Regions from separate parts of the Limosilactobacillus oris genome, predicted to be linked through region 2. Evidence: predicted binding sites of a transcription regulator. Region 2 holds the regulator's gene; each other region holds the start of a gene.
What was found. Region 2 encodes HrcA, which represses chaperone genes, less so after heat shock. Its sites were predicted from a motif close to TTAGCACTCNNNNNNNNNGAGTGCTAA; they were not measured.

Region 1: groES (co-chaperone GroES) is a predicted target of HrcA. The motif match lies at 1,098-1,124, and genes of this name have one in related genera.
Region 3: clpP (ATP-dependent Clp endopeptidase proteolytic subunit ClpP) is a predicted target of HrcA. The motif match lies at 1,427-1,453, and genes of this name have one in related genera.
Region 4: N4599_RS09295 (ATP-dependent Clp protease ATP-binding subunit) is a predicted target of HrcA. The motif match lies at 1,348-1,374, and genes of this name have one in related genera.

The regions. Positions count from the first base shown of each region.
Region 1 covers NZ_CP104398.1:794,677-796,871, forward strand. Annotated here, with positions in the region: gene groL (chaperonin GroEL) at 1-713, opposite strand, end outside; gene groES (co-chaperone GroES) at 776-1,060, opposite strand; gene N4599_RS04155 (redox-sensing transcriptional repressor Rex) at 1,247-1,888, opposite strand; gene N4599_RS04160 (ABC-F family ATP-binding cassette domain-containing protein) at 2,119-2,195, shown strand, end outside.
Region 2 covers NZ_CP104398.1:137,380-139,574, forward strand. Annotated here, with positions in the region: gene N4599_RS00750 (hypothetical protein) at 119-487, opposite strand; gene hrcA (heat-inducible transcriptional repressor HrcA) at 603-1,655, shown strand; gene grpE (nucleotide exchange factor GrpE) at 1,668-2,195, shown strand, end outside.
Region 3 covers NZ_CP104398.1:762,854-765,048, reverse strand. Annotated here, with positions in the region: gene whiA (DNA-binding protein WhiA) at 1-762, shown strand, start outside; gene clpP (ATP-dependent Clp endopeptidase proteolytic subunit ClpP) at 815-1,408, opposite strand; gene N4599_RS03995 (hypothetical protein) at 2,099-2,195, shown strand, end outside.
Region 4 covers NZ_CP104398.1:1,886,496-1,888,690, forward strand. Annotated here, with positions in the region: gene N4599_RS09295 (ATP-dependent Clp protease ATP-binding subunit) at 1-1,158, opposite strand, end outside; gene N4599_RS09300 (hypothetical protein) at 1,426-1,611, shown strand; gene N4599_RS09305 (phosphocarrier protein HPr) at 1,730-1,996, shown strand; gene ptsP (phosphoenolpyruvate--protein phosphotransferase) at 1,996-2,195, shown strand, end outside.

The sequences.
Region 1 (2,195 bases), 660 kb from region 2:
ACACTTTGCAGTAATGGCAAGATGTCTTGGATGTTGCTAATCTTTTTGTCGGTGATCAGGATGTATGGGTTGTCCAAGTCGGCTTCCATCTTATCGTTGTCAGTTACCATGTACTGGGACATGTAACCACGGTCGAAGCTCATCCCTTCAACAACGTCAACACTCGTGTCAACACCACGGGAGTCTTCAATCGTGATGACACCATCGTGACCAACCTTTTCCATGGCGTCGGCAATCAGCTTACCAACTTCTGGATTAGCAGCAGAAATGGAAGCAATTTGGGCAATGTCGCTCTTCGTCTTAACTTCGTGTGACATGCTCTTCAGTGCTTCAACAGCCGCCTTGGTGGCCTTGTCAATCCCCCGCCGGATGCCAACTGGGTTAGCACCAGAAGTAACGTTCTTCATGCCGGCGTTAACAATTGCCTGTGCCAGTACAGTGGCAGTAGTCGTCCCGTCACCGGCGATGTCGTTGGTCTTGGATGCAACCTCAGCGACCAGCTTAGCACCCATGTTTTCGAATGGGTCTTCCAGGTCAATGCTCTTTGCAATCGTAACCCCATCGTTAGTAATCGTAGGGTTGCTGTACTTTTGACCTAAAACAACGTTCCGTCCCTTTGGCCCCATCGTTGTCTTAACGGTATCAGCCAGCTTATCTACACCAGCGAGCATTGCGCCGCGGGCGTCTTCTGCAAACTTAATGTCTTTTGCCATTATATTGTCACCTCAAATAAGAAATTCGTTTTTAAAGTGTTATGTTCTATCTTTATATTAAGCTAGTCGATTACAGCAACTAAGTCCTTTTCGTGAACGACAAGGTACTTTTTGCCGTTGTATTCAACTTCATTGCCGGCGTACTTGTCAAACAGTACCCGGTCGCCCTCTTTAACAGCTGGAGCAAGCTTTTGACCGTTATCAAGGGTCCGTCCCTCACCAACGGCAATTACCTTACCAGTAGTCGGCTTTTCCTTTACGTTGGAAGCAAGGACAATCCCACCAACGGTCTTTTCTTCTTCAGTTTCAGCTTGTAGAACAACGCGATCTCCTAATGGTTTTAACACGTCAATCCCTCCATCTTGTTAATTAATAAATTTGCTTTTAGCACTCTTGCTTGTTAAGTGCTAACCGCAATTCTTACTATACACCACCCTTGACCTAAAAAGCAACTGATAAGTTTGACTAATTTTGACTATTTCAGGTAATAAAAAATCCCGCCGACACCCCAGAGTATCAGACGGGAAATATCACTATTTCTTATTATCAGAATAGTTCTTAATAAAGTAAATCAGTGTTTGCAGTTCATTAGTCAGGTCAATATTTTGTACCTGAACCTCCTTCGGTACGGACAGGCGGACTGGTGAGAAGTTTAGGATTCCCCGGACACCGGCCTCAACCAGCTGGTCCGCAACCTCCTGAGCATGTTCGCCGGGAACCGTCAAAATGACAATGTCAATTTGCTGTTCCTGGAGTTGCTTTTTAATATCCGTTGCCGGGTATACCGGAATCCCGCTCTTGATCTTATTCGCTAATTCCGGCTTAGTATCAAAGGCCGCGCTAATCCGCAGGTTCGTGTCCTGGTGGAAGTTAAAGTTCAGCAGGGCGCTTCCTAGGCTGCCGACCCCGACCAAGGCCACGCTGACCAGTGAATCCTGGTGCAAAATCCCCTTAAAGAACTTTAACAAGCTCGCTACGTCATATCCATAGCCCCGCTTTCCCAGTTCACCAAAGTAGGAAAAGTCCCGCCGAATCGTCGCCGAATCAACTTGAACCGCTTCAGATAGTTCGGTCGATGAGACCCGTTCCTTCTTCGCGTTCAGTAAAATCGTCAGGTAGCGATAGTAGATAGGTAACCGCCGTGCCGTCGCCCGTGGTATTTTCTTTGTTGTCATCTTTATCCCCCTATTCATCTTCTTTTGCAACGTGTCCTGTAAAGTGATTGGGATGTAACTTATTAGTTGAACGGCTACGTTGCTCTTGTGAAATTTAGTTCCTAACTATTCTAGCAATTAACCGTCGTTTTGTGAAGCGGTATACAAAATAATTCCACTTTTTTAATAAAAGAAGGGGAAATCTGCTAAAATAATGATTGTTAGCATAATGATATTAGCGAGGTTTCAAAATGATTCTGTTGCAAACAAACGACGTCGAGCGCCGCTTCGGGGCCGACGTTCTCTTCCATAATATTAACCTGCAAAT
Region 2 (2,195 bases):
GTTTTAAAGATAAAAATGCACCAGCGCAGCAACACCAAATAGGCTAGCTTTGCGTCAAAAGACAAATGCCTAAAATCAGCTTGCCGCCGATTTTAGGCATTTTTTCTCACACTCTTTTTTAATGGCGACTGGCCCGGTGGCTGCCACTTTGATGAATTTTATGAACCCGACGTTTGAACTTGGGCGTTTGGTCGCTGACCAATTTGAAATGACGGAGCTTGAAGTTGAACGGCCGGCCAGAAAGGCGAATCGTAGTCCAGCGGCGCATGGCAGCGCTCAAATTAGAAAGGTCTTCTAGCTGGGTCTCCTGACCTTCCTTAACCGCGGCATCATGGATATCACTGCCAAGACGAAAGATAAGGTTATTGTGATAACTGAGTAGCTCCTGGGTAAGCGGGGCATTGCGGTAGCTGTTAAAGAGCTTTTGGATAAGGAGCAATGCTTCCCGGGTATTTTGCGGTTGAATGTAACGTTCTTCCTGCTTCACGATAAAACTTCCTTTTGTAGTTTGACATTCCTTGACTTTTAGACGGGGGATTGGTATATTATAAATTGTGTTTAGCACTTAGCCCTAACGAGTGCTAAAAGGGGATGTGATTAAAATGCTAACACAGCGACAAAAAAAGGTCCTGCAAGCGATTGTACGTCAATATACCTCAACGGGTCAACCGGTTGGTTCTAAGCACCTGGCCGAACAACTACCGTTTAAGGTTAGTTCGGCGACAATCCGCAATGAAATGGCCGTTCTGGAGGAGCAAGGCTTAATTGCCAAGGAGCACTCATCTTCTGGCCGTATTCCATCAAAAACGGGTTATCGTTACTACGTTGACCATCTGTTGGATCCGGGAGCGGTAACGGATAACGATTTAGTCGTGATTCAAAATTCATTGGGGACCAGTTTTCAAAAGATTGATGAGATTGTCTCGCATTCGGCTGACATTTTATCCGACTTAACCTCATATACCGCGTTTACGCTTAAACCAGAGCAAGCGGATGTCCGTTTGAGTGGCTTCCGTGTTGTCCCACTGGGAAATCGGAAGGTAATTGCTATCCTGGTTACTGATAGTGGTGAGGTGGAGAGTCAGTCCTTTACCCTGCCGCGTGATTTTGACGCTGAGGCTTTGCAAGCAGTCGTCCGGATGATTAACGATCAACTGGTTGGCTTGCCGCTGGCAGAGGTGCTCAAGCGGCTGAGTGACGACATTCCAGTGCGGGTGATGCACTATATGCACAGCACGAACGGTTTCCTGGACCTGTTTGACAACGTGGTTTCACGGGCAGCCCGGGAGCGGTTCTTTGTGGGCGGACGCCTAAATATTTTAGGCTTTTCCAATAACCAAGATCCGCAAGCACTTCAGGCACTGTATAGTTTGCTAGACCGCAACGATGAACTGTCGCACCTCCTCGATGCTGATTCGACGGATAATAAAGACATTAACGTTAAAATCGGCTCGGAGATTTCCAAGGACCAGGTCTTGAACGACTACAGCCTGATTACGGCTAAGTATAATGTTGACCAATACGGGAAGGGAATTATCGCCGTTTTGGGACCAACCCGGATGCCATATTCACGGACAATCGGAATTGTGAATGCTTTTCGCCAAGAACTAGCAAAGCGGTTGCTTGATTTTTACCGCCATTATTACGATTCATAGGAGGCGAGTCATTTGGCAGAAGAAAAAAAGAAGGACCAGCAGGAAACAGCTGCTCAACAGAAGCCTGAGAAAGATTCAAAGCCTGACCAGGCGAAACATCATGAACAGTGTCATCACCGCTGTGAAAAGCTGCAAAAAGAAATTGATGACTTAAAAGCCCAGTTAGCAGATAAGGATGATAAGTACCTGCGTGCGGAAGCGGAAATTCAAAACATGACTAACCGCTTTAAGAAAGAACGCGCTCAGATTCTAAAGTATGATGGTCAGGACCTCGCCAAGAGTGTTTTGCCTGTCTTGGATAACCTGAAACGGGCATTGAACATTGAAGTGACTGACGAAAATGGTCAGCAGCTCAAAAAGGGGATTCAGATGGTTCACGACCACCTGATCAAGGCCCTGACCGACCACGGGATTACTGAGATTCCTGCCGAGGGGGAAACCTTTGATCCGACTCTGCACCAGGCAGTGCAAACTGTCCCGGTTCAAGATGACCAGAAGCCAGAGACGGTGGTCAAGGTCCTCCAAGCTGGTTACCAGCTC
Region 3 (2,195 bases), 630 kb from region 2:
CTGCTGAAAGAATTTTACAATGTGGAAAGTGAAATTGTGGTGCGGCGGAAGATGAAGTTAAAGAAAAACAACCAGTACATTGTTCGCCTGCGCTATTCTGCCCAACGGGTCCTTGATGACCTGGGGATTTTGCAAAACTTCCAGATCAAAGAACAGGTACCGTTAGACCTGCTCAAGGATGAGTGGATGGTTCGCTCCTACTTACGGGGGGCCTTTCTAGCAGGGGGGTCCGTTAATAATCCGGAGACCTCCAGCTACCACCTGGAGATTTACTCCCTGTACGAGGAGCACAACGAAATGATTGCCCAGATGATGAACCAATTTGGCCTCAATGCCCAGACGACGGCCCGGCGCAGTGGTTACATTGTTTACCTCAAGGAAGCCGAAAAAATTGCCAACTTCATGTCATTGATCGGGGCGACTAACTCGATGCTCCAATTTGAAAACGTCCGGATTGTTCGCGATATGCGAAACTCGGTCAACCGGCTGGTGAACTGCGAGAACGCCAACATGAACAAGATAGCCAACGCCTCAACCCGGCAGATCGAAAACATTAAGCTGATTGAGGACACCGTTGGTCTGGCAAGTCTCCCGGATAAGCTGCGTGAAATTGCCCAGACCCGGCTGAACCACCAGGAGGTTAGTCTCAAGGAACTTGGCCAGCTTGTCCCAGGTGGGCCAATTTCTAAGTCGGGCGTCAACCACCGCTTACGGAAACTGAATGCCTACGCCGATGAACTCCGCACGAGCAAAACGGTTTAAACTAAAAAAGGAAGCTGCGAATTTTCGTAGCTTCCTTTTTTAGTACCCGCGCTTACTTTAAGCTCGAGTTGTTTTCCATGATGCCATCCAGCAGACCATAGTCAACCGCTTCTTGAGCAGTTAAGTAGTGGTCCCGTTCGGTATCACGGTTAATCTTTTCAATTGGCTGACCGGAATTCTTAGCCAGAATTTCGTTAATCATCTTCCGGGTCTTCAGAATTTCAGTAGCAGCAATTTCGATTTCAGTTTGTTGACCCTGCGCACCGCCAGATGGTTGGTGAATCAGCACTTGGGAGTGTGGTAAGCCAAACCGCTTACCCTTGGTCCCGGATGAAACTAAGACACTCGCCATGGAAGCGGCCATCCCGATAACAATCGTCTGCACGTCGGACTTGATGAAGTTCATCGTGTCGTAGATTGCCATCCCGGAGGTAACAACACCACCAGGAGAATTGATGTAAAGGTAGATATCTTTAGTTGAATCCTGCGCGTCCAAGAAGAGGAGCTGCGCAACGATTGAGTTTGCCATTTCGTCTTCGATTGGACCAGATAACATGATAATCCGGTCCTTCAGAAGCCGTGAGTAAATATCATAAGCACGTTCACCGCGTGATGACTGCTCAATGACAGTAGGAACTAAGTTCATTATGTGGCCTCCTTGTAATTAGCACTCGTTAGCAATCATTGCTAACTGATATTAATACTATACTCGGTTGGTCAAAAAAGGTCAAATGTTTTATCTCCTGTTGGCTAAAAAAGAAAGAGGGGATGACAGCCTATTTGACCTGCCAGCCGGCTACTGCGTTGCTGAATTTTTAGCCTTAAATACAGTAAAGAGGCTGAGTTTATTCCCAGCCTCTCTTCAATATTATTGATTTTAGTGGTTGATGTCCGTGCAGAGCAGGGCTAATTCAGTTGCAGCACTCTGCCGGTCTAAGGCACGCCAGTCAGCGGTCGTAATAAAAACGTTCAATGATTTCGTGTTAGTCATAATAATGCCCTCCTGGAGCTAATTGCCTTTTTATTTCGTAGCTCTTAATCACATCTTGTATACTACACTCGATTGGTCTACAATGCAAGACCTAATATATTGGTATTTAAAAGCTGATAATACTAAATTGGTCTAGTCATCTTTACGGATGCGATGGTGGAGTAGGCTTCTGCTTGCTAGTAAAATGTCATAGTAAAAGGAAGAATTTAGTAAATTTTTTGGCAGCAGAAGTTGAAATGAGCCCGCTTGTGAATGCTTTTTGACCAGGACTTGCTTTTTATTAGCTGGCCCGGTATAATTGGAACGTTAATTAATTTACGTACACAATAAGGAGGCATATTAGCTATGCGTAAAGCACACCCATACGGCGTTCAAGGCCGTCGCCCAATTGCTCCTAAGTACAAGCGAGCATTAAAAGAAAAGAAGATTGAAGCTATTCGCA
Region 4 (2,195 bases), 260 kb from region 2:
ATCCTTCTTAGCCTTTTCCAGTCGGGTAACTTGGTCCCGGTAGAAGGCGGCCTTCTCGTAGTCCTGGTTGTCAACGGCTTGCTGCTTGTGCGCTTCGGCCGTGTGAATCTCGTTTTCAATCATGTTCGGGTCGGCCGTCTTCAGGGTCAGGTTCTTGCGCGAGCCAGCTTCGTCTAGGAGGTCGATCGCCTTGTCCGGCAGGAAGCGGTCCTGGATGTAGCGGTCAGAGAGCTTGGCAGCGGCAACGACCGCTTTGTCGGTGTACTTGACGTGGTGGTAGTCCTGGTAGCGGGCCTTGATTCCATTCAAGATTTTGATGGTTTCGTCCACGGATGGTTCGTCGACTTCGACCGGTTGGAACCGGCGGGCGAGGGCTGCGTCCTTTTCAATCTTCCGGTATTCATTCAGGGTCGTCGCGCCGACTAATTGGAAGTCGCCACGGGCGAGGGCCGGCTTCAAAACGTTGCCAGCGTCCATGCCGCCCTCGGCATTTCCGGCACCCATAATTTCATGGATTTCATCAATGAAGAGGATGATGTTCTTGTTTTTGCGAACTTCTTCCATTAATTGCTGCATCCGCTTTTCAAATTGGCCCCGAATTCCGGTCCCTTGAACTAAGGATACAACGTCTAAACGGATGATTTCCTTATTAGCCAGCTTTTCAGGAACTTGGCCGGAAACGATGGCCTGGGCGAGGCCTTCAACTACGGCGGTCTTACCAACCCCGGCTTCACCGATTAGGACCGGGTTATTCTTGGTCCGCCGGTTTAAAATTTCAATGACCCGTTTAATTTCGTTGTCCCGGCCGATTACCGGGTCAATTTTACCCTGGCGCGCCATTTCAGTAAGGTTGATCCCGTATTGGCCGAGGATGCCCTTACCGCCACGCCGCCCGCCGGCTTGTTGCCCCTGGGGACCAGCGGCTTGACCATTCTGGCCGGCCGCCTGGCTTTGCATATCGTTCATTGCGTTCATAAAGTCTTCGAGACTTCCAAAGTTAAAGTTATTCATTCCGTTACCTCCGTTCATCAGATTAGTTTGGAGATTTTGTAATTTTTGGTAGCATTGTTGGCAGAGGTCAATTTGCACCCGCTGACCATTAAAGTTCATTTGTAGGTGGATTGATGCGGGATTTTGATGACAATTTTGACAGAGCATCAGGTAAATACCTCCTTGATAAAATCATGGCAAAAAATGTTTGACCATTCTTGACTATTGATTATATTATACTTACTTTTTATTACAGCGCAAGTCAAGTGTCTCGACCTGGCTAAAAAATACCGCCTGCTTGATTGCAGAGGTGATATGGCCTTTCTAATCAGGAAAAGCAGCTGATTTAGCATTATTTTAGCACTCTTCAAGTGAGTTTGCTAAAGAGGGTCACTCAGGGGTCGTGTATAATAGAAGAAAAATGGAGGCGAGAAGATGGCAGAACAAGATTATCAACAGCTCCTCGACGACTTGCGGGCAGGGAAAATCGACCAGTTTGAAATTGGACCAGAGCAGTTTCAGGAATTTCAGCCGGTCTACCACTCATATCCCTACCGGACCCAAATTGTGGGGAAGGCGCACATTGGCGGTAAAATCATCTACCGGTTGGTAAAGCGATAAGTGCCCCGGACTCGCTTGTATTTACCGCTTACAATTGCTAAAATATATCTATCGAGGTGTATCGGTGGTAGAATAATCACTGATAAAAGTAAATCTGCTCGAAGGAGACTGATTAATAATGGAAAAACGCGATTTTACTATTACTGCTGAAACTGGTATCCACGCACGTCCAGCAACGATCTTGGTACAAGCTGCTTCCAAGTTTGCTTCAGACGTTACCCTGTCATACGAGGGCAAGAGCGTTAACCTGAAGTCCATCATGGGTGTAATGTCACTTGGTGTGGGCCAAAACGCCAACGTTACCATCACCGCAAGTGGGGATGACGAAAAGGAAGCCCTGGATGCCGTTGCTGAAACAATGAAGAAGGAAGGATTGACTGACTAATGTCTTTACTGCTAAATGGGTTGGCAGCGAGCAACGGGATTGCAATTGCTCCTGCCTACCTGTTAGTGGGGTCAGATCTGCCTGTTCAAAAACAGCATACTAATGATAAGGATCATGAGGTCACGCGGCTTCATGATTCTTTTGCGTTCAGCCGCCAGGAACTTCGCCGCATTCGTGACCAGGCCCACGAACGATTAGG